3 regions of the Paenibacillus canaveralius genome follow, and region 2 is predicted to be linked to each of the others. Evidence: riboswitches for the same ligand, from Rfam matches in the RefSeq annotation. Region 2 holds a riboswitch; each other region holds the start of a gene.
What was found. Region 2 has a riboswitch for cobalamin ahead of nrdI (class Ib ribonucleoside-diphosphate reductase assembly flavoprotein NrdI). Riboswitches for the same ligand answer to the same signal wherever they lie in the genome.

Region 1 (7,822 bases), 2.7 Mb from region 2:
CGCTGCATCTGACCGAACACCGGGAATGGCCATGCCCGAAGATCCGGCAGGAAGAGACCCGTTTATTTTTTATGTACTTTATCCGGGTATAACCCTTCCGCCAGCGTCTGCAGGGCGATCGGGGCGCGGATTCCTTCGGAAGCGGCCGACAGAGGAAGAACGAGCAGGCGCCGGTTCTTAATGGCCGGAATATCGGCCAGCTCTCTTTTGCCCAGGAGAAGCTCTTTCTTCTTCTCTACCGGCGTATCGCCGTAATCCATGATCACAATGACGTCCGGGTTGCGGCTGACCACCTCTTCCCAGCTGACTTCGACCCAGCTTTTCTGAATATCGTCGAAAATATTTTTGCCGCCGATCATGTTAATCAGGCTCGTAATGTAAGTATTGGCCGCCGTAAAAGCTTTATCTTCGCCGTTGTCGTAAATGAACACCTTCTGAGGTGTCCCGACCGTGCCGATTTGCTCCTGAATGTCTTTTAAGCGCTGCTTCATGCCGTCCACGAGCTCATTTGCCTTTGCTTCTACCCTGAAAATGCGGCCGATGTTCAAAATATCCTCATATACATCGTCCAAAGTCGGAGCCGCTTTATTGGAAGATTCCTGCACATAGGTCTGAATCCCCTGTTTGGCCAGCTCTCCCCGGGTGCCCAGAGTTTTCTCCGTAAACGCGCTTTTCCAGCCCGCATAGGCAAAATCCGGAGCGGCCTCCGCAAAAACTTCCTTGGACGGGTAGGTTTTGGCGAGAACGGGCACCCGTTTGTAAGCTTCCTGCAGCCTCCGGAAGAATCTGATCGTCCAGGTAAGCGGTGCCGGCCATGTTTTTCTCCAGCCCGAGCGCAAGCATCACTTCCGTAGCATGCTGATTTAAAGTCACGGCCCGTTTGGGCGCATCCTTAAAATGAAGCTTCTCCCCCATATTTTCCAGCTCTACGGCTGCCGCGTGTGTCCCTTCTGACTCCGCAGCGCCTCTCGGTACGAGTTCTTTGGTGGAATCGAATGCGGAGCAGGCGCTTGCGGCGGCCAGGCAAACAAGAGCCAGCCCTAAGAATAAAAAACGTTTAAGAGATCGCATATCTTTCAAAATAATTCCTCCGTCCGTTATAATCCGGCGTTATAAAAAGATTCCGGCAAGTACGTAATGACGAGCTTGCCCGTCAAGGCGTGCCGGTTCACCTCGGCGTGTACGCCGAATATGTCCCGGAGAACAGCAGGGACCAGAAGCTCCTCGGGAGTGCCTTCCGCCGCTATTTCCCCCTCGCTGATGATGTATAAACGGTCGCAATAGTAAGCCGCCATATTCAGATCGTGAAGGGCGGCCAGCGTCGTGATTCCCAGCGAGCGGACAAGCTCCATAATCTGCAGCTGGTAGCGGATATCCAGATGGTTCGTCGGCTCGTCCAGAATGAGCAACTTCGCCTGCTGGGCCAGCGCACGCGCGATAAGCACCCGCTGCTTCTCGCCGCCGGACAAGGTCGCGAAGCTGCGTTCTCCGAATTCACGGAGTCCGACCGTTTCCAGAGCCCCCCGGCATATTTCCAGGTCCGCTTCCGTATCGCTTTCGTACCATTTCTTGTGGGGGTATCTCCCCATCAGAACCATGTCCGCGACGCTGAAATCGAACTCGACGGATGATTCCTGGCTGACGACGGCCATAAGTTCGGCCGCTTTTTTGTAAGGCATGCCCAGCAGTTCCCGCTCGTCCAGAAACACTTGTCCCGCATCCGGTTTAAGCTCGCGGTAGAGCGATTTAAGCAGGGTTGATTTACCGCTCCCGTTCGGTCCGATCAGGCCGATAAACTCGCCTTCGCGGACGGCAAGATTAACGGAATCGAGAATTTTCTTGCCCCCTATGCTCAGGGAAAGACGATTCGCTTCCAGGTTCATTTTGAAGTTCCTCCGAATGCGTATGAGCTTCTGCGGAGCAGCCAGATGAAGAACGGGCCGCCGCAAATCGCCGTCACGATACCGATCGGCAGTTCTTCCGGCGCAAGTACGAGCCGGGCCAGAACGTCGGCCCATATGACATAGACCGCCCCGAACAGAACGCTGACCGGCAGCACTTTGCGGTGGTCGGAGCCGAGCATCAGCCGGACGATGTGGGGGATCATCAGGCCGACAAAACCGATCGAACCGCTGACGGATACGATCGTTCCCGTAATCAGCGCGGTTACGATGACCAGGCAGGTCCGGAACGCCGGCACATTGACTCCCATCGTCCCCGCTGCTCCTTCACCCACGAGAAGAGCGTTCAAGGCCCGGTGCTGAAAGAGCAGGAACAGAATGCCGGACACGACAATCAGAGCCGGTGCGGTCAGATATTCCCACTTGGCGCCGGCCAGACTGCCCATCAGCCAGTAAACGACGGAGCGGATGCCCTGGGCGTTCGGCGCCATCGTGACGATGAAGCTCGTAAACGCCGACATCATGCTCGCCACGGCGGTTCCCGCAAGCAGCAGCCGGGTAGTCGAAATGCGTCCTCCGACCTTTGCGAAGGTAAACACAAGCGCCATGGCGATAAGGGAGCCGATAAAGGCCGATACCGGCAGCGCGTAAGCACCCAGGAACGAGAATCCCCCGAACAGGAGAACAAGGGTGGCCGCAACCGACGAACCGGACGATACTCCGAGTATGTAAGGATCGCCGAGCGAATTGCGGATTAGCGCCTGGATCGTTACCCCCACCGCGGATAAGCCGGCCCCGACGACAACACCGAGCAGGACGCGCGGAAAGCGGATGTTCCAGATAATATGCTCCTGCGCTTTCGTCCAATCCTGCTCGATCAGGCTTCCGAGTCCAGGCATGTGCGAAAAAGCGATTTTCCATACCGTGACCGGTTCGATCCGTACGGAACCGAGCATGACGGCAGCCGTTACGGAAAGCAGCAGGAGAAGAATTAAGCCGCCGAGCATAACCGGAAAAGCGGTTTGCCGCCGCGCCGTTTCGTACTTACTTGGAGAAGCGGGACGAACTCTTCCGGCTTCTCCTGATTCCCGATCCCGTTCCTTGTTGAAAACCGAATGCAAGTCCTCACCTCGACCGTTCATTTTTTGATGGCTGTCCATGCAAAAAAGCGCCTCCCCCTTCGTTTACAGACAAAGGGAAAGACGCCCGTGATTTTTATGGCACGCATCTAACACCTCCCTATCTCCCGTAGGTTGTTCGTGTTACGGATACAGGCAGGTCTCCTGGCTATCAGCGTCATCATCGGCAGCAGTCTTCCCGGTACGAATACCAGTGACAATCGTTGCTGCGACTCTTCTGTTACAGTGGCGGGACCGCGCCGGTATTGCACCGGACTTCCCTATTAAGCTGTACCGCGTTAAAATTTCAGCGGCAAGCACCTGTACCGAGTTATTCAATTTATCGTCCGGCCTGTATTTTACGCGAAATACGGAATACGGACCGGAAGCATCTTGTTTATCATAGCGGAAACGCCGGGAATCGGCAACAATTGCCAGTCGCTTAATCCGGAAGAAGCCCACGGATCTGTTCTCTGACCGCGGGATTATCCAGATCACGGCCGAGCACGGATACCGTGCCCCGGTCGTCGCGTGAGCGGATTAACCGCCCGATGCCCTGCCTGAGGCGGAGCAGCATGTACGGCATGTCCACGTCTTCGTACGGCTGAGCCGAATCTTTACGCTTGGCCGCGAAGACGGGATCGTCCGGAGGAAACGGAAGCTCCCAGACGATTACATGGGACAAAGACGGTCCCGGTATGTCAAGCCCTTCCCACAGCGTTACCGCGCAAAGGACACTTTCTTCGTCATTCTGAAAAGACGAGATGAGGTGGCTGATTTCAGCCGAGCCTTCGAACAAAAACCGGTAATCGGCAGACTCGGGATACAGCGCCAAACCTTGTCTGAACGTTCCCAGCGCCTCACGGGACGGGAACAGGATAAGCGCCCGGCCGTCGGATTCCTTGAGCAGTTCGAGAACCCGGCCGGTTTTGTCTTCTTCCGGCTTGTCGGGATACAGGCCCGCCTTCATTTGAGAGCCGTAATCGTAAGGCGAAGGAACGGAGAACGAAAGGAAGCTTTCGATGCCCAGGCTGCCCGCCATATAGTCGAAAGAACCGTTGACGGACAAGGTCGCCGAAGAAAAGACGACCGGCATTTTTTTCGAAAACACGCGGTCTCTTAAAATTTCCTTAACCATCTTCGGCATGATGACCAGGGTAATTCCGTCGGAATCTTCCGTAACCCATGAAATCAACTGCCCCGGCTTATCGAATAAACTCAAAGCAAGCTGAATCATTTCCAGGTGCTCCTCGACGATCTTGAGCTGGTAATCATCCAGTGTGGACAGTCCGCTTTCGAACACAAGCTCTTCTTCGATCACGTCGATCAGCTGCCGGAACCGGCTTACTTCCCGTTTCAATTCTTCGCTCCAGGCGAATTCCTTCCGGTCCGAGGCCGGGACGGAGTAGCTGCCGCTTTCCAGCACGCGGAACAATGTTTCACTCTGGACGATCGCTTCTTCGATAGCCAGCGCCAGCGTTTCTCTGACCTCGCCTTCCAGAAGCCGGATGACGATGCTTTCAAATACCGAATGCTTCAATTTGTAAGTGAGCGCGTTCTGCGCGGCCGTTTCCAGCAGGTGCCCTTCGTCGAAAACGACGGAGCTGTGCTCCGGCAGAAGAGGCAGCTGGCCTTCCCGTTTCCGGGCCTCGTAAGTCCAGACATGTTCCATATAGAAATCATGGGAACAAATAATCAGGTCGGCGGACTTGCGGTAATGCTCGCGTGACAGCGTCTGGCCGCAGCGGTGGCGCTGGCTGCAGACGAGACAGTCCTGGAACACGTCCCAGCCGATCCGGTCCCACTGCTCGTCCGTCAGCTCGGGGTATTCCTTACGGTTGCCGTACGGATAGAAGGACTGGAGCGTGTCCGGGTAGTGGACGAACGCGGGAAGACCGTGATAAATGTCGCTGAAGACTTCCTCGTCGCCGGAGCCGCCGCCCCGGGTATCGTCCAGCTTATTCAGGCAGATGTACTGGTGCTGCGACTTGCCCATCCGGGCGTCAATCGTCAGATCCAGGTGACGGGCAAGCTTGGCGATGTCCCCTTCGGGTTTGACCAGCTGCTCGATCAGCGATTCGTCCGCGCATGCGATAATCGCGGGCTTTCGCGTGTAGCGGGCATAAGTAAGAGCGTAGAGCAGATAGACCAGCGTTTTCCCGGTTCCCACTCCCGCTTCCGCAAAGATGGTCTGTTTCTCCTGGTATGCCCTCTCCAGTTGAAACGCCATATAAATTTGTTCATCTCTCACTTCAAAACCGGCTTCCGGCAGAAGCTCGTAAAACACATCGGCAATCCAGTCGCTTGCCTGCTGAACGAAAGGTTTTGTCGGATCAAATGCAAATGGATAGTTTCTCAATCTGGCCGTGCCTCCACATCATCGTTACGTACATCTGTCCATTATACCGCAAAAGATCCCTGCGCGAATCCTCCTTTTCTTAGAAGCGCAAAATAAAATCCGCCCGGAGGCGGATTCTGTGACGGGAGCTTGCCGGCATGCCGTGCTTAGGTCAAGGAAGGTTGAGGTAGCTTAAGCCCGAATCGATGACATAGGAGTCACCGGCCGCTTGCAGGTCGCCCGCCGACAAATCTTTCGTTTCGGTGGACCGGGCTTTTTTCGTCGCGATGTCATACGCGGTTATCGTCACCGTATCTTTGACATAGTCGGTTTCCGCCCATAGCAGCCGCTTCGGGTCCGATGACGGGAGCATCTTCACCGTCCGCTGCGAATTCGTCTCGTCGCCGATAATCGTGTAGAGGGCGCTCCCCGCGTCTACCAGCATCAGCGCGCCGGACTCCCCCCGGACGATCTGCGGATGATGCAGATCGGCAAGCTTTGCCTCGCTCAGCTTCGCCAGCTTCCCGGTTGCGGGCTGCACGAGATGATAGACCGAGTCCGTTTTCCTCGGCTCGCGGTCTTCCGCCCGCTCCACGTTGTAGCTGCGCAGCACGGCTGCACTGAGGCTTCCGGCGCCGCGGCTTCTCTCGCCGCTGTCCGCGCTTGCGTTGCTTGCGGCCCTGCCGAAGCTTTCACCTCCGCCGATCCAGCCGCGAAGCTCCAGCCGGTCCCCGTGCTTCAACTCGCGCGCATCGGTACTCCACGCCGGTTTTCCGTCCCGGCTGAAAAACTTGATCCCCTGCGGAGCAATCAGCTTGTAAGCTTCTCCGCCTATCACGTTCTCTTCGCTGTTCGTGAACGTATACTCGTAAGCGGCGTAGCGGCTGTCCGGACTCCATTTGAACGCCGGGTTCGAATGCAGGCCCGCATCCGCCGGCAGATCGGCCAGCTTGACACCTTTGCCGTCATACAGCCGATAGCCGTCCTTCTCATACCAGAAGCGTTCCCCGTCCGGCGATTTGAACAAGCGGGACACCGGCCAGGTGTGGCTGAAAGTGCCGTCAAGCTCTTTGACTCCTCCGCGCGCAAGGTCCGCGACCCACAACTTGCCCCCGCGGTAGCTGTTCAAGTACAGCTTGCTTCCGTCCGCGTTCAACCAGCCGGATGCCAGAAAATCGGGCGACAGATCGGGAGGGACATCGGCCGCCAGCTCACGAAGCCGTCCGCTGCTCACATCCAGCGAAACGATCCGGTAGCCGATTCCCGCTCCGTCCGCTTTTCCGGCAGGCTGGATCATGACGACATGAGAGTCGTCCCTAAAACCGTATCCCATGGCCAGCGTATCGGTCGAATAAGTGTCGCCCATTTTCAGATCTGCAAACGGAAACACCTTGAACGTCTTTTTCGCAGGCTGCACGGCTAGAAGATCAAGGCGGTACCGCGTTCCTCCCTCGTCCGGAGATGTTCTCCGGACGAGGTGCAGGACGGTTTTTCCGTTGTCGGGGGAAACGAGAGACTGCATCACCGTGGCCGTCGTATTCTTTTCTTCGGCCAGTTTCAGCCGGAACCCGCCTTTAGTCTCTTCCAGGCTCACGTTCAGAGAGCTCGGGACTGCGGCAGTTCCCGGAGCCCATACACCTGTTTCCTGAGAAGACGGCTGAGCGGGCAGCCCTGATTCCAGCGCGACGGGCAGTACGCGCAAGCCGCTTTCGGGAGCCTCGATCTCCGACAAGCTCAGCAGCTTGCCGCTGGACGCGTCGATGTAATAGACTTCCTTGTTTCCGTATTCGAATGTCGCCTCCACCTGCCAAATCTTCCGTTTCTCTGTGAGTCCTGCGGACGCTTCGCCTTGTCCCGCCTCCTCTCCCGACGTCTCGAAAGCATGCCGCGTCAAACCGACTTTCCATTCCGCCTTCCGGTCCTGAACATGGCTTTGGGCGATAGATAGAGCCTCCTTGGAGCTGATTCCCGAAGCCGATTGCGGACCGGAAACGGAGATCGTGTTTACCGCAAGAAGGAAAGCCAGCAGAAATGCCGTTTTCATGGGTCCCTTTTCCACCTTTCAAAAGTTCTACCCTTTAGACTCCATTATTTGGAAAATGTTGCATGGCGGAAGCGTGCAGGGCTGTCTTTATCACGACCATAAAAGGAAAGCGGGCGAATAACGGCCATGCTTGCAAAAAAAGCCTTCCGCCGCCGGAAGGCTTTCTTTCTATACCTGCATGATTTTAATCAGATTCGTCGTTCCCGTTTTGCCGATCGGCACTCCGGCCGTGATGACGGTGTAATCTCCGCTTTGCAGCAGCCCGTGCGCGGTGCCGCTGGATACTGCGGCCTTGAACATGTCGTCGGTCGTCTGCACAAACTCGCCTTTGACGGGCAGCACGCCCCACAGCAGGCACAATTTGTTCAGAACCTCGTCGCTCGGCGCAATGGCGATGATCGGAGCCTTCGGTCTGTGCTTG
Region 2 (7,822 bases):
TTTTTTCGAGAAAAAGTCATGCTGCTTCGTCTGCGTCCGGATTCCGTTCAGAACGACGGGATGAACCGGTTCTTCCGGGAAGTAAGGATCGCGTCCGAGGTTCATCAGCGCTTTGTTGGCGTTGTAACGCACATAGCGCAGCACATCGTCCTGCAGGCCGAGCGGAGTGTAGAGCTCCTCGGTGTAAAGCTTCTCGATCTCGTACAGCTCCAGGAGCAGCTTGATCTGCTCTTCGGCGGCTTCCTGCTGCTCGGTTTCGCTCAGAGTCGCGAACAGCTCCTGCGCCAGCGTACCGACGTACAGGCCGTGGATGCTTTCGTCGCGCAGAATGAGGTCGATGATCTCGCCGCTGTTCGTCATTTTGCCTTGTCCGGCCAGGTAGAGCGGATAGAAGAAGCCGCTGTAGAACAGGTAGCTTTCGAGATAAACGGAAGCCGTCATCGCCAGATAAAGGTCTTTGTCGGACTGGATGCTGTTGTAGTAGCGGTTGATGAGATCCGCTTTCTGCTGCAGGCGTCCGTTTTCTTCGACCCAGCGGAAAATGCCGTCGATCTCCTCGTTGCTCGCCAGTGTCGTGAAGATGCTGCTGTAGGACTTCGCATGAATTTGCTCCATCATGCCCATGAACGACAGCACCGCTTTGCGCTGGAGCCCGTCCATGTGCTCGACGAGCCTCGGCATGCCGACTCCGCCTTGAAGGGTGTCCAGCAGCGTCAGGCCGCCCAGAACCTTCTTGTAGACATCCTGCTCGTCGGGGCTCATCTCGATCCAGACCATTTTATCGTCGGAAAGGGGAATTTCTTCTTCGGTCCAGAACTGCATCACGTTCTGCTGCCAAAACGACCAGGTGTAATCGTCGTCGGGTTTATTCCAATTGACGGCTTTCATCATTTTCTCTCCTTTGGATGGGGCGCGCTGCAAATCCGGCATGAGTCGCTGCCGTGCATAACCGTAGGCAGCTTTATGCGGGGCTTCCAAGTTCGGGCCCAGCATAAAGCTGCTTATAGGGTAAGCGCCATACGGATGTTTGCGGCCTGCACGGAGCGTTTATTACGTTCGTGCCGCGAGCCGGCTTCTTTTAAACGAATCTATTCTTAACCCGGCTCTCTCTTAAACGGAGCAGCTCAGGCATTCTTCCATGGTCAGCCGCTTCGTGCGGGTGTAGTAGAGCGATTTGAGGCCTTTTTTGGCGGCATACAGGTAGTTGCGGGCCAGCTCGCGGGTCGAGATGTCGCTGTTTACGTGCAGCACCGTGGAAATGCCCTGGTCCACATGCTCCTGGATTTCCGCGATAAGATCGATGATCTTGAACGGGTCCATCCGGTAAGCCGACTTGTAGAAGAACATGTTTTCTTTGGACAGGTACGGCATCGGATAGTAAGTGGTCGAGTTTGCATACGTGCGCGTTTCGATCTGGTCGACGATCGGCATAACGCTGGAAGTCGCGTTTTGCACGTACGAGATGCTCTGTGTCGGCGCGATGGCCAGACGGTAAGCATGGTACAGGCCGTGCTTCATGACTTGCTCTTTGAGAGCTTTCCAGTCTTCCGGAGACGGAAGATCCATGCCTTCGAAAAGAGCTTTGACTTTATCGGATTCGGGACGGTAATCTTTCACTTCATACTTGGCAAAATAGGTGCCCTTCGCATATTCGGACCGTTCGAAATCGGCGAAAGTGACGCCGCGGTCGCGTGCGATTTCCATGCTTTTCTCCAGCGAGTAGAAGTTGATGGCCATGAAGAAGGCGCGGGCAAATTCTTTCGCTTCCGGGCTTTCGTAGGCGATCCGGTTTTTGGACAGATAACCGTGCAGGTTCATCGCGCCGAGACCGACGGAATGAAGCTCCTTGTTCGCCTTTACAACGCCCGGCGCGTTCGCTACCGTCGTGTTGTCGCTGACGGAAGTCAGCGCTTCGATGCCGCTGTGGACGGAGTCGCGGATGCTTTTCGTTTCCATCACGTTCACGATGTTAAGCGAAGCGAGGTTGCAGGAAATGTCCCGGCGGATAATATCGCCTTGGCCGTAATCGCCGATCTCCGTCGTTTCCTGAAGCTGGAAAATCTCCGTGCACAGGTTGGACATTTTCACTTTGCCGATGTCTTTCAGAGCATGTCCGCGGTTTGCGTTGGAACGGTTCATGATGTACGGATAGCCGGATTCGAGCTGGATAACGGCAATCTTGGTCAGCATGTCGCGGGCGCTCATTACGACTTTCTTCTTCACGTTCGGGTTGGCGAGCAGCTCTTCATACATCTCGTCGATATTCATATCGTCGAGGTGACGGCCGTATTCCTTATAGACGGAGAACGGGGCGAACACGTGCAGCGGCTTGTTCTGCTCGGCCAGCTCGTAAAATTTCTGCGGCACGATCAGGCCGATGGAAAGCGTCTGGATACGGGATTTCTCGTCCGCGTTGATCTTTTTGCAGTCGAGGAATTCGATGATGTCCCAGCCGAACACGGAGTAGTAGACCGCTCCGGAGCCCCGGCGCTGACCCATCTGATCCGCGTAAGAGAAGGCATCCTCAAGCAGCTTCATGACGGGCATGATGCCTTTGGCGGCGCCTTCGACGCCTTTGATCGGCTCGCCGCGTCCGCGCAGCTTGGACATGTTTACGGCTACGCCGCCGCCGATTTTGGACAGCTGCATGCAGGTGCCGATGACGTACTGGATGGAGTTCAGGGAGTCGTCCATCTCCAGCAGGAAGCAGGAGACCATTTCGCCCCGGCGGCTGCGTCCTGCGTTCAGGAACGTCGGCGTGGCCGGCTGGACGCGCTGCTCGATGATCGCCTTGGCGATCCGCTGCGCTTTGCCGAAGTCGCCTTCACCGAGGTGAAGGGCGACGATGGCGGCGCGGTCCTCGTACGATTCGAGGACTTGCTTTTTATCATTGGTGCGCAGGGCGTAATCTTTATAAAATTTCGAAGCGGCCATGTAGGACTGGAACTTAAAGCCGCTTTCGCGGATCGTTTCGTGGATGGCTTCGATCTGCTCCAGCGTGTACTGCTCGTACACGTTCTCGTAGAAATCTTCGCCGATCAGATAATCGTAGCGTTCTTTGATGCTGCCGAAAGGAACGGTCTGCCCCTGCACTTCTTCAAGGAAGGCGTCCAGCGCTTCGCGGTCTTTCTCCAGACGGTAAAAACCGTCTTCCCCCGGTATCATGAGTTCGTTGTTCAGTTCAATATGCTTCAAGATGGCGCACCCCTTTATGGAATCGTTCCACGTCGCTAGACGTGCCGGAAAGTTCGAATTTGGCAAGCACCGGAACACCGTATGCCGATGAAATGCGGTCGGCGCTCAGGGCAAAAGATTGTCCCCAGTTCTGGTTGCCGCTTGCGGCGACACCGCGCAGAAAGGAAGAGTGATGTTTCAGAAAGTCCAGCACTTTGCCGGGAATTTGACCGAATCCGGTCGTATAAGTAACAAGGACGAACGGCTCCTGGATCGTCAAATCCTCTTCGATCCGTACGGCCTTCAAATTCAGCTTGTTAATGAATCGTTGAACATTTCCCGTACGGGAATCGTAAACTACCAGCATGGAAGCATCTTCCTTTCCACTCTATCAAAAATACGGGGCGCGCCGGCTACGGGAAGTAGTCGGCGCGCCCGGATGAAAGCCGCTCTTTGTGACAAAGAGCGGCTCTGGATTCACAGTCAGTTCCCGGCCTCTTCGCCTGCCTCTGACGGCTCGGCGAAAAGGCCGGCTGAAGCCGCGCGTACAAGCCGGCCGTCCGGTTCCCCGCCCGAAGGCGGTGGAGGGGACAGCCGTGCTAGCGGCTGCAATGTGAAAAACGTCCGGACACCTCCCTATCTCCCGTAGGTTCAGCGGTGTCTTTCAGACAGGCAGGTCTCCTGGCTCCAGGTTCATTGCGCCCCTCCGCGGCCTTCCCGACGGCATCCGTCAGTGGCGGTATGGGTGGGGCGCTCCCCGTTGACAGTGGCGGGACCGCGCCGGATTCGCACCGGACTTCCCTTTTGATTCCCGCCTCGGGGGCGGGAAACCTGTCCAATCTATATATAGTCTATATATAGTGAATATGTAGGTGATAGATATGAATTTACCTCAATATATTGTGGTTTGTCAACTGTGCGTAAGGACTCAACAAGGGGAGAAAAACCGAGATAAAAGGCGAAAAAGGTGTGATAACCTGCCGATAAACGGGCGAGATTTTATTTCCGTTTCTTTTTATTTCGACAAAGTTTGCGGGCGCCGGCAAGCCATACGGCCAAGCTGATTTTCATATGCTGAACGGGTGGTTTCAGGTGCAGCCCGTTAAAAAAAGATCAAGCTCCTTGGATAGAGCTTGATCCCTTTTTACATGTTTACATTTTTTTTGTTGTTCTTTTTATAAAGACTCATTATGCCTGCAAGTATCCATTCGATCACGTGCAGAGCGACAGACAAAGTGAGAGCGGACAAAAAATCTTGGATATATACGCCGGGAATCAGATGAGCAAAAACATAGATCAGAAGACAGTCCGCGATAATCGTGATGATTTGTCTGCCGTAAACGGAAGGGGGCCTCTTGAGTCCGTAACGGATCATGGCATGGAGGAGGGGATGAATAAAAGTCTCGAAGATCAGGAAGCTCAGCAAGATGACCAGGGAAAAAGTGAAGAGATCCGCTTTGCCCGTAAAACTGATGAGGGAGCCGGTATGTTCAAACCCCCGGAAAAATGTCATATATAAGAAAGCAAAACCGATTACCGGCCCGATGATGAGCAAGGAAAAAACCGGAATCGCCCAAATTTTCGTCTTCAAGGACGGCACAGGTTCGTGGTCCCGGCGCGATAAATAATTCAGCAGGACGTTTAAACCGAAAAACAAAAGCAGCAGCATGCCGGTGAGCCAAGCGTAACTAACCATAAAGGTTTTCCTCCGGGTGAATTTTCGTATCGCGCCGTTCCCGGCGTGCTGTTTCGCTGCGTGTCAATGATCGTCGATCACATCATGAGTACAGCAGTATATGTAACTATTTTGCTTTTTTGAATGTATTTAGTCAATCAATTTTACGCAGCGAAAGCAGGAGGCCCCAGAGCAAAAAAAGCACAGAGAAATTTCCCTGTGCCGTTTTATAACGGCTGAGCTGCTTCTGTACCGCAAGCGGACTTCCAAAGGTCCGAGCCCTCCGGCTGAGCTTGCGGAAGCGGTATACAGCTTTTTGAAGCCGCAGCAGCCAAAAGAAAGAGGCGGCGTCCTAAACCATGGCCGTCAGATTGATGGAAAAAAACTATCCGGCTGCCTTACTGGCCGCTGCCCTGCTTAACCAGCTCATCCACGGACCACGCCACGCACCAGGGATACTGGTTCTTCGTTTCCTCCGGAATCCAGTAGCAGCGGTCCGTTTTGTTTTTATCGGGGTAAAACACATACATGAGCAGCTTCACTTCGCTGATATCGTCCGGTTCATCCGTGCGAGGATTCGGGTAACGGACCGTACAGCCCATTTGCGATGAAAATTGGGTGGATACGTTCACTTCATACGTGTACATGAAGCTGGACCCTACACCGATCGAGAACACGTCGCCGGGGGCTTTGCCCGCAGGCTTGCATTCGACGGATACGCTGTTGGAGACGGAGGTGACGGTTTTGCTGATTTTAATAAAATTTTCTTCGATTTTCATAGATTCCGACCAGTTGACCGGCATACTGAACGAAAGCTGCTTATTCGTATAATCGGGCAGATCCGTAAACCGCCGCACATAGTTCTCGATATGGTTCGGATCGGGCCGCTTCGGGAACGTACTCAAGGATTTCCCTTTACGGGCCTCGATGCTCAGATCCGAGACGGAGAAAAGACTGAGCTGCACTCCCAGGTCTTGATTTTGCCAATCTCCCAGCTTGTAGGTGTGCCGGGTTATGTTGGGACGGATATACAAATGCGTAGCCGTTTTTTTGGTGAAGGACGGATACAGCTCAATCGAAAATTCTTTGATGCTCTTCATTTCCGAAGTGACGGAACGCGCCCGCTCATAAGCGATCTTCAGCTCGCCACCGAGACCTACGACCGGAACTTTGCCGCTAAAGTTGAGAGAAGCGCCGAATTTGTACTTGGCGGATACCGCCGCCTGCTCCTCCTTCGACCACTTGAACCGGAAGGAGCAGATGGAATCTTTAAGCTCGGAGCCGTTCAGCACGTGGGGAGGGGGGCTTTCGACGACGCCCAGAAACGTCAGATGGTCATCGTTCGCCCAGTTCGTCAGCGTGTCCGTTAAGGTAAGCCGGTCGGAGCGGTACCGGCCTATGCCGAGATGTTTTTTCCGGCCGGAGCCGTCGAACGTCTGGGTAAACCAGATTTCGGACCGGATATGTCCTTCCTCCTCGGGGATAAAAAACGAGAAGGCGTCGACATGGTGCCCGTTAGGCGTCGACATATGCCCCCAGCCGCGGACAATGGGGGCCGACCAGACGCCCGTGGAGACGGAGTATTCGTATCTTCTCGCTTTAACATCAGATTCGGTTTTGCCGCTGACGAACAACTGAAGGACGCTGCCTGCAGAGCCGTTTTCGATGGAGCCCGGAGCGAGCGCGAAGTGGCTGACATTCTCGCCTTCCGCTATGGCTTGCGGCTCATTTACTTTCCGGGGCGGCGCCTGCTCCTCGTGGTGCAGGAGCCACGTTTTCAGCGTTTCTTTTTTGCGGGAAAGAACCGACTTCGTATCTTGGCTCCGCTGAATATAGCCGGCCATGATCCGCACGTTGCCGCCGGAGTCCCGGTAGCTGCATGCCGCCGTATGAGTGACGTCCGCGATCGGGATTTCCTCCGTCCTGCCGTCTTTACCCTTCCGCTGTTCACGGGCTTCGGTTCGCTCCCACGTCTGCCCCCCGTTGTCCGTCCAGTTCAACGCCAGCTTGCCGTCCGCATCGGAGCCGATGAGATACAAACGGGTTCCGGCCGAGACGGCTGCGAACCGGCTGTCCGCCCGCATGCGCATGCGTTCGCCCAAGGTAAGAGCCGCCGACCATTCGGTCCCGTCCGGGGAGGTCATTTGGTGCAGCGTCCCTCTCTGATCCGCGTAAAACAGATACAGGACGCCCTCATGCACGCAAGCCGCCAGAGCCGGTATCCGGCCTCCGCCGACTCCGTCGCCTCCATAGGCCACTTTGGTCAAATATTCAATCCCCAGCGGCCCTTTCTTTTTGTTGGGGCTGTTAACGACTCTGACTTTTTCCCGTTTATCGTCGCCGAGATAAGTTTCCATGCAAATGAGATCCAGCAGATTCCCGTTCGTGTAAAAAAGATAAGCTTTATCATTGAAAAACGTACCGGCAGCCGGGCCGGTATTGGATGCCCTCGTATAAAACTCCTCGAAAGCATCGTGTTTGGTTTTGGCAGACATGGTCTCACTCCAGTGGTTAGTAGGATGGGTACTTTTCCATGAGTCACTATACCAAACCGGAATTAGTAAGGATATTAACGAAAGTTAATGAAAGAAGTGCGGATTCCCGGGACGTGAAAAGCAAAAAAGATCCCTTCCCGGAGGAAAGGATCTTTATAAGGGGATTAATTATTGGCGATAGTTTCAGGCGTCGTCAGCTTGTCGTAGAACTCGACGTATTTGTCTTTGTCCGCGGTGTTGCGGACGGCCATGGCTACGCGCGGATGCTCGTTGAGCGTTCCGGCGATCATGTAAGGAATGATGTAGCCCCATTCCACTTTCTCGCGCATGGCGACCATGTGGCGTTCGATCAGGTCCAGAACGGGACGCACATCGTAACGCGGGTTTTTCAGGTAGCTGACGAGCAGCTCGGTGGTGCAGTTGCCTGCCGCGCGACCCATCCCGAAGACGGAGGTGTCGAGGAACTCGACGCCTTTCT
Region 3 (7,822 bases), 4.1 Mb from region 2:
AGCCGTTCGCAGTAAAGGGCGGCCAGGTTTAAATCGTGAAGAACGGCGACTACCGTCAGTCCCTCTTCACGCTGCCACTGCCGCACGTAATCCATCAACTGCATCTGGTAGCCGATATCCAAATAAGTCGTAGGCTCATCGAGCAGCAGAAGACGGGGCTCCTGGGCCATCACCTTGGCCAGCGCCACACGCTGTTTCTGGCCGCCGCTCAAGTTCTCCACCGTCCGGTCGGCCAGCGCCTCCAAATCGAGTCGCCGCATAATCCGGTCGACGAGAGCGGCGGCGTCCTCCCGGTCTTCCCCGAGCCAGTTCTGGAAAGGGAACCGGCCCATTTCGACCACCTCGCGGACGGTGAAACCGAGCGGAGGCAATGCATCCTGCTGAAGCACGGCAAGCCAGCGTGCAAGCTCCTTGCGGGAATAGCCCGCGACTTCCTTCCCCTGCAGCAGAATACGGCCCTCCGTAAGCGGATCAACGCCGGAGACAAGTCTTAGCAGAGTCGATTTCCCGCTCCCGTTGGGCCCGATGATGCCGAAAAATTCGCCGGGCCTCACTTCGAAACGGATATCTTGGAGCACGCGGGTTCCGCCGAAACTTTTTCCCGCCCCCTGCACTTCGATAATCGGTTCCATCAGCTTCTCCCCCATTTCCTCTGTTTGCGCAGCAGATAAGCGAAGAACGGCGCGCCCAGAAACGCGGTGATGACGCCGAGAGGAATCTCCGTCGGGCTCAGAAGCGTCCGGGCCAGCGTGTCGGCCCACAGGACGTAAATGGCTCCGCCAACCGCGGACAGCGGTACGATCAGCCGGTAATCCGGACCGGCAATCAAACGGATCAGATGAGGCACAATCAGTCCGACAAATCCGATTACACCGGATACGGAAACGGCCGCAGCCGTCACCAGTGTGGCGGTAATCAGGACGATCAGCTTCGTCCGTTCGACATGAATGCCGAGATGGGCGGCCTGCCGTTCCCCGAGCGCCAGCAGGTTAAGTGTCCGCGCATAGCTGTACAGCACAACAAAAGTTACGATGAAATACGGCAGGAGAACGGTAGTGTACGACCAGCCTTTCATGGCCAGGCTTCCCATCAGCCAAAAAACGATTTCGTTAACGACCTGCTTGGACATCGACACGAGAAAAGAAACCACCGAACCGAGAAACGCCTGCATCACGACACCGGAAAGCAGCAGCGTCTCCATACGGATTTTGCCGTCGGTCTGGGCCAGGCGCAGTACGATCCAGAGCGAAACCGCTCCTGTCACAAAACCGACGACCGGTATCGTCCACGCACCGAAAAACGTCGTCTGCAAACCGAAGTAGATAACGAACGCCGCGCCTACGCTCGTTCCGCTGCTGACTCCAAGTGTATACGGGTCCGCAAGCGGATTGCGCAGGACGCCTTGAAAAGCGGCTCCCGCTACCGAAAGGGAGGCTCCCACCAGGATGGCCAGCATCACGCGCGGCAGCCTTACCTTCATAATAATCTGCTCCGAGGAAACGGGCCAGTCCGGCGTGATTTTGTCTCCGATCCAAGGCAGCTTGCTCCCCAGAATCGAAGCGATCTGACTCACCGGCAGATGGGCCGAGCCCAGCGAAAGACTCAGCACAATAGAAAGAAGAAGGAGTAAAACTCCTACTCCTCCCCAAAGTCCCCATTTAGGTTTCATTTTATTTCACCAAGTCCGGATAGATAGCTTTAGCCATTTGCAGAAGCCCCTCTGTCAGACGCGGTCCCGGGCGGGTCAGCGTATTCTGGTCGAGACCGATCACCTGGTTGTTTTTAACGGCATTAATTTCGTTCCATCCGCTGCGTCCGCGAATAAGCTCTTCGAGACTCTTTTTCGTTTTGTCGTCCACCACGTCTTTGGCGAATAAAATAACGTCCGGGTTCTGCTGGATGATTTTCTCCTCGCTGATCTGCTTCCAGCCCGTAATGTCGGAAGCGACGTTGATACCGCCTGCCAGGGTGATGAGCTCATCCATAAACTCACCCTTGCCGACTGTCCAGCCCGGAGAGAATTCGATATAGACTTTTTTCTTCTTGTCCGCTGCCACGGTTTTTACAGCATCCGTGACTTTCTGACGGTCTTCTTTCATTTTTGCGGTGACTTTTTCCGCCTGCTCCTGATGGTCCGTAATCTGACCGTAAAGCTGAATATTTTTCATGACGTCGTCAAGCGTCTTAGGCTCTACCTTAAATACATTAATGCCCATGGCACGCAATTTCTCGACCGATTCTTTTTTCATCGAAACGCCTGTGAAAACAATGTCGGCTCCCGAAGCGATAACCGATTCCTGGTTAGGCTGCGTAATTCCGCCCATTTTCGGCTTCGTTTTCGCTTCCGCAGGATAATCGTCAAAATCGGACACGCCGACGATTTTATCGCCCAGACCGATCGCGAAAAGAGCTTCCGTCTCCGCCGGCGATACCGAAACGATTTTCTCGGGCGCTTTCTCGAATGTAAATTCCTTGCCTGTCGCGTCGGTTACTTTCAAAGGATACTGCGTTTTCTTCGCGTTCGTTTGCGGAGCCGTGCTGGCCGCCGGAGAGGCCGTTCCCGCCGTTCCGTTATCCGCGCTTTTCTGGCCGCAGGCCGTCAGCCCGATAGCCAGTGTCAAAACAAGCATCAGCAGGGCGTATTTGAAACCCCTGGCGGTTCTTCGTTCGTTGTTCATGTTCTCTACTCCCTTACCGGTTTAGTTTGACTTGAGGTTTGTCCCACGATGTTTGCGCATATCAACAAAAAATCCCCTCTATCCGGAGATAGAGGGGATAACTTTCAGAATCACGAGGTGAAACGGCCGTCAGTCGGACGTCCTTTCCGGTTTCGCGCGATCCTCTCCTCGAAGGATATTGTGCTGCAAACCGGCAGGCAGGTCTCCTGACTTACGGATAGTCGACCGTCTTGCCTTCCCATCCGCTTGCGGACAGTGGCATCGTAAGACGATCTCCGTATTACAGTGGCGGGACCGTGCCGGATTTGCACCGGCTTCCCTTTTCACCCTGGGCTTTATCTCCGCTGAGAGACGCCGCTTCGGGACCTGACGGTAAACGTATGAGGTTGGGCCTTCAAGTTCATCCCTCATTATAGGCCAAGCGGCGCCGGAAAGACAAGGACTTTAGTCACCGTAACTAACCCGGCAGGGGACGCGGCTCATATTAGAGTCACGACGGCTACAGCAGTCGCGTCATCATTTGGCGGCGATCTTCTTGAGCACCTCGAACGACAGCTCGGGATTGCGGCTGTTCACCGCCATGAAAGCGACGAGCCCTTTGCCTTCAACGCCGTTGTCCTTCATCCACTTGGAATACTGGAGCGGAATGCCGTACAGATGCGTCTCCTTCTTGGGCGCTTCGGGCGGATCTTTCTTCTTACCGGCAGGTTCAATCGTCGCCTCAAGCACGCCCTCCGGATAGTCTTCCTGCTTGAAATGCTCATCCAGCGGCAAAAACGCCCCTTCGGCCGCATAAATCTTAAATTGTTCTTCCGGGATGATCAGGATACCGTGATTCCCGTACCCCATTTCGACAATCATCTTCTCATTGGAAAAAAGCGGAGACGTGTTCAGGTAGATCGACGGCTTGTCCCCCACAAGCGCTTTCAACGAGTTTTCAAGCTTAAAAGCGGCTTCGACCGATATGCCGTCGCGGGCCATCATAAAGATGGAAACATCCGCTTTGGGCTGGGCCTTCCCGCACCCGGAAACCAAGACGGTGAATAATAGAAGCAGTACAGCAGCCGGTAACCAGCGTTTCTGTGTCATCGTAACCCCTCCGTAGCCTGATAGCCTGTGCAAACGCTGCAAAAAAGCCGGCATTTACCGGCTCTTCTGAACTAGATTCATATATTCGTTAATCTTATGATCAAGAAGCATACTCATTTCAATTACGGACTCGGAAGTCATAGCCTCACCGGACTGGACCATCTGCTCCAGTCTGTTCCGCATAAACTGAATTTCTTCTTCCAGGTGAAAGAGGGAGGCTAATTTGGCAGGTCGTTTGGATAACCAGCGTTGATCGGAAACGTCATGGCTGAACCAACCCGAATTGTCGGCCAGACGATATTCTAAATAAGCCATACATATCCCTCCTTTACCCTAAAGATATCAGTTTTTTCCGATTCTGAAAACTATTTTTTGGGACAAGTCTTTACAAATTTTTCACAAAAGACCCAATACGGTCCAAAGCTTCGTTCAGCTGTGAAACGGAAGTCGCATACGAGCAACGGACGAAGCCTTCTCCCCCGTTCCCGAACACCTGCCCCGGCACAGCCGCCACCTTCGCTTCAGTCAGGAGTCTCTGAGCGAACTCTTCGGAGCTGAGACCCGTCGAAGCGATGGAAGGGAACGCGTAAAACGCGCCCTGCGGCTCGTGGCAGTCGAGACCGATCTGCCGGAAGCCTTGTACCACCAGGCGCCGGCGCTGATTATAAGACTCCATCATCCGGTCTTTCTCTTCCAGGCCGTTGCGCAGCGCCTCGAGAGCGGCGATCTGGCCCATGATCGGGGCACACATTACCGTGTACTGGTGGATCTTCAGCATGGCCGAGATCAGGTCCGGATGTCCGCACATATATCCGACTCTCCATCCCGTCATGGCAAAAGCTTTCGCGAAGCCGCTGACGAGAATCGTACGGTCACGCATGCCCGGCAGCGAAGCGAAGCTTACGTGCCTGCTTCCGTATGTGAGCTCCGCGTAGATTTCGTCGGCGATAACGATCAGATCGTTCTCTTCCACGATTCGGGCGATCGGCTCCCAATCCTCGTACGTCATGATGCCGCCGGTCGGATTGCTCGGATAGCTCAGCACGAGCACCTTGGATTTCGGCGTCAGACTTGCGCGGAGAGCTTCGGGCTTCAGTTTGAAGCTGTCCTTCGCGAAGGTCTCGATGCCGACCGGGACTCCCCCGCCGATCGTGACGATCGGGCTGTATGCGATGTAGCAGGGCTCCGGAACGAGAATTTCATCGCCCGGCGTAATCAGCGCGCGCAGCGCAAGGTCAATCGCCTCGCTGCCGCCGACCGTAACGACGACTTCGTTCGAGGGCTCGTATTTTACGGCAAAACTCGTATACAAGTACTCGGCGATCGCTTCGCGAAGCTCAGGAAGGCCCGCATTCGGCGTATAATTCGTCCGGCCTCTTTCCAGAGAATACACGCATGCCTCGCGGACATGCCAAGGCGTCACAAAATCCGGCTCCCCGACGCCGAGAGAAATAATATCCTTGCTTCCGCTTACCAAATCAAAAAAACGCCGGATGCCCGAAGGAGGAATATCCCGGACCAGCGGTGACAAATAGCCCTGCATGGATTTCGGTTTACGTCCGATTTCTTCCTGGTTTATCATCGTCATCGTCCTTTATGGTGAGACCAGCATCCGATGATCATCCTCACGGTCATCAAAAATGATCCCATCCTGTTTGTATTTTTTCAGAATAAAATGAGTTTTCGTTGACAATACCCGGTCCAGTGTCGACAGCTTGCTGGAAACGAAAGAAGACACTTCCCTAAGCGTGCGGCCCTCGATCTCCACAAGCAGATCGTAAGCTCCCGACATCAGGTAGACCGACTTCACTTCCGGATATAAATAAATGCGTTCCGCAATCGCGTCGAATCCCGTTCCCCGTTCAGGCGTGATCTGCACTTCGATCAGCGCGTTTACCTTGTCGCTGTCCACTTTGCTCCAGTTGAGCACGGTGGCGTATTTCACGATGATGTGTTCGTCTTCCATCTGGCGGATGGCGGCCGACGCCTCTTCTTCGGTAATTCCCAGCATCGTCGCGATAAGCGCCGGAGAGCGGCGGGAATCCTCTTTCAGAATATCCAGAATCTTGTGCTTCAAATCGTCCATCGTCAAGCCTCCCACTAAGAATCATCATGAATAAGGTCCAATGAAATCAAGCATCGGATAGGGAAAATCGTTATCTTCCATATTACACGCAGCCCCCGCCGAATTCAATAAAAAACGGAAGCGCGAAAAAGCCGCAAGCACGCGCTTTGCAGCTTCCTCTACTTGCCCGCGCACAGTGCGGCATCGCCCGGCGGCGGAAAGCCGCCAGGTTAATCCAAGACCGGACGCGGCTCTTCTTCCCGCCGGAATTCTGCTCGGAGAGCCTTTTCCCGTGCAGGCAATCTCCTTTGCCGGTCTTCCGGGGAGGCCGGGCGCTCCCTTGTCGGTCTTAGTACACCCAGGACGGGTCTCCATCCTGCCGGTACTTTCCGCTTTAGCCTACCGTGCGGCTGTAGGCAGACTGTTTGCCGCGAAGCAGACGCAGCATCGCCGATTCGATCCCGCTCTTGCGGTAGGACGGGAGAACAAGGACCGATAGTGAAACTTCGTTCTCCCACTCCACGTCCCCGGTACAAAACGCGATTCCGACCAGCTTCTGATCTTCGTACGCGGAAATAAAACGGCCGTTTCCGATCCCTTTCAAACTTTTGCGATCGACCTTCTGGGAAGTTAATTCTGTATAGGATTGTATAAAGGGGTTTAGGACCCATGGTTTAGGCATTTCACCGGACAAGGAAATCATTTATGCAAGCCACCTTTCTACGAACAAGTGAAGTTATCATAATTATACATGATATTGTATTTTTATTCAATCACTTACTCTCATATTCCACTCTTTCACTAAAAATTGTTCGCCTACCGAGCACCGACCGTAAATAGGCGCAGGACAAAAACACAGGAGCCGGCCTTTTTCGGTGTGGCGTTCTTTGTAAACAGCGGTTCGTAACTCTCCGTTCTTTATATATGTGCCTTCCCCGGTATCGGTGAGGCATTCGCATAAGCCGGGCTGCATAAGCCGGGCTGCATAAGCCGGGCTGCATAAGCCGGGCTGCATAAGCCGGGCTGCATAAGCCGGGCTGCATAAGCCGGGCTGCATAAGCCGGGCTGCATAAGCCGGGCTGCATAAGCCGGGCTGCATAAGCCGGGCTGCATAAGCCGGGCTGCATAAGCCGGGCTGCATAAGCCGGGCTGCATAAGCCGGGCTGCATAAGCCGGGCTGCATAAGCCGGGCTGCATAAGCCGGGCTGCATAAGCCGGGCTGCATAAAAAAGAGCTTTCCCCGAATTTCAGGGAAAGCTCTTTTTTATGCAGGCCGATTAAGCAGCCTCTGCGGCATGTGCCCTATGCGAGCGCCACCGGTTCGTCTGCTGACATTGGCGCGACGCGTCCGTCCTCGCTCAGCCTGAACGAGCTTCGTGCATGGAAATCCATCCCCGCGGAATGCCGCTGTGAGGGATGCGGCCGCATGCGTCGCCATCCCGCGCTTTATTCGCCGAAAATGTCCATGCTGAGGTACCGCTCGCCCGTATCGGGCGCAATGCACAGAACGCGCTTGCCGGGCCCCAGCTTGCGGGCCACCTGGATGGCCGTCCACACGGTCGCGCCCGCGGACGGACCGACGAGGATGCCCTCCTTGGCCGCGAGCTCCCGGGTCGTACGCAGCGCATCCTCGTCCTCCACACGGACGATCTCGTCATAGACGTCCGTGTTCAAAATCTTCGGCACGAAGCCGGGCGACGTGCCGACCAGCTTGTGCGGGCCGGGCTCTCCGCCCGACAGCACCGGCGATCCGGCGGGCTCGACGACGTAGATCCCGATGCCGGGGATCCGCTCGCGCAGCACCTCGCCCGTGCCCGTGATCGTTCCGCCCGTACCGGACGAAGCGACGAACGCGTCGAGCCTCCCGCCCGTCTGCTCGATAATCTCCAAGGCGGTCGTCACCCGGTGAATGTCCGGGTTCGCCTTGTTCTCGAACTGCTGCGGGATAAAACTGCCGGGAATGCCGCGCTGAAGCTCCAGCGCTTTGGCA

Region 1: linked by a shared signal. The riboswitch ahead of ABC395_RS11235 (FecCD family ABC transporter permease) and the one ahead of nrdI (class Ib ribonucleoside-diphosphate reductase assembly flavoprotein NrdI) in region 2 are both predicted to bind cobalamin.
Region 3: linked by a shared signal. The riboswitch ahead of ABC395_RS04565 (ABC transporter substrate-binding protein) and the one ahead of nrdI (class Ib ribonucleoside-diphosphate reductase assembly flavoprotein NrdI) in region 2 are both predicted to bind cobalamin.

Annotation. Positions count from the first base shown of each region.
Region 1 covers NZ_JBDFMM010000001.1:2,396,752-2,404,573, reverse strand. Annotated here, with positions in the region: partial or broken gene ABC395_RS11245 (ABC transporter substrate-binding protein) at 63-1,071, opposite strand; gene ABC395_RS11240 (ABC transporter ATP-binding protein) at 1,098-1,883, opposite strand; gene ABC395_RS11235 (FecCD family ABC transporter permease) at 1,880-2,908, opposite strand; cobalamin riboswitch at 3,158-3,359, opposite strand; gene ABC395_RS11230 (ATP-dependent DNA helicase) at 3,462-5,378, opposite strand; gene ABC395_RS11225 (hypothetical protein) at 5,530-7,401, opposite strand; gene pyk (pyruvate kinase) at 7,570-7,822, opposite strand, start outside.
Region 2 covers NZ_JBDFMM010000001.1:5,075,773-5,083,594, reverse strand. Annotated here, with positions in the region: gene nrdF (class 1b ribonucleoside-diphosphate reductase subunit beta) at 1-888, opposite strand, end outside; gene nrdE (class 1b ribonucleoside-diphosphate reductase subunit alpha) at 1,111-3,195, opposite strand; gene nrdI (class Ib ribonucleoside-diphosphate reductase assembly flavoprotein NrdI) at 3,182-3,541, opposite strand; cobalamin riboswitch at 3,829-4,024, opposite strand; gene ABC395_RS22880 (hypothetical protein) at 4,319-4,870, opposite strand; gene ABC395_RS22875 (hypothetical protein) at 5,248-7,344, opposite strand; gene ABC395_RS22870 (aldolase catalytic domain-containing protein) at 7,509-7,822, opposite strand, start outside.
Region 3 covers NZ_JBDFMM010000001.1:996,398-1,004,219, reverse strand. Annotated here, with positions in the region: gene ABC395_RS04575 (heme ABC transporter ATP-binding protein) at 1-632, opposite strand, end outside; gene ABC395_RS04570 (FecCD family ABC transporter permease) at 632-1,669, opposite strand; gene ABC395_RS04565 (ABC transporter substrate-binding protein) at 1,671-2,678, opposite strand; cobalamin riboswitch at 2,858-3,063, opposite strand; gene ABC395_RS04560 (hypothetical protein) at 3,195-3,767, opposite strand; gene ABC395_RS04555 (aspartyl-phosphate phosphatase Spo0E family protein) at 3,822-4,082, opposite strand; gene ABC395_RS04550 (aminotransferase class I/II-fold pyridoxal phosphate-dependent enzyme) at 4,153-5,349, opposite strand; gene ABC395_RS04545 (Lrp/AsnC family transcriptional regulator) at 5,362-5,853, opposite strand; gene ABC395_RS04540 (GNAT family N-acetyltransferase) at 6,227-6,436, opposite strand; gene cysK (cysteine synthase A) at 7,279-7,822, opposite strand, start outside.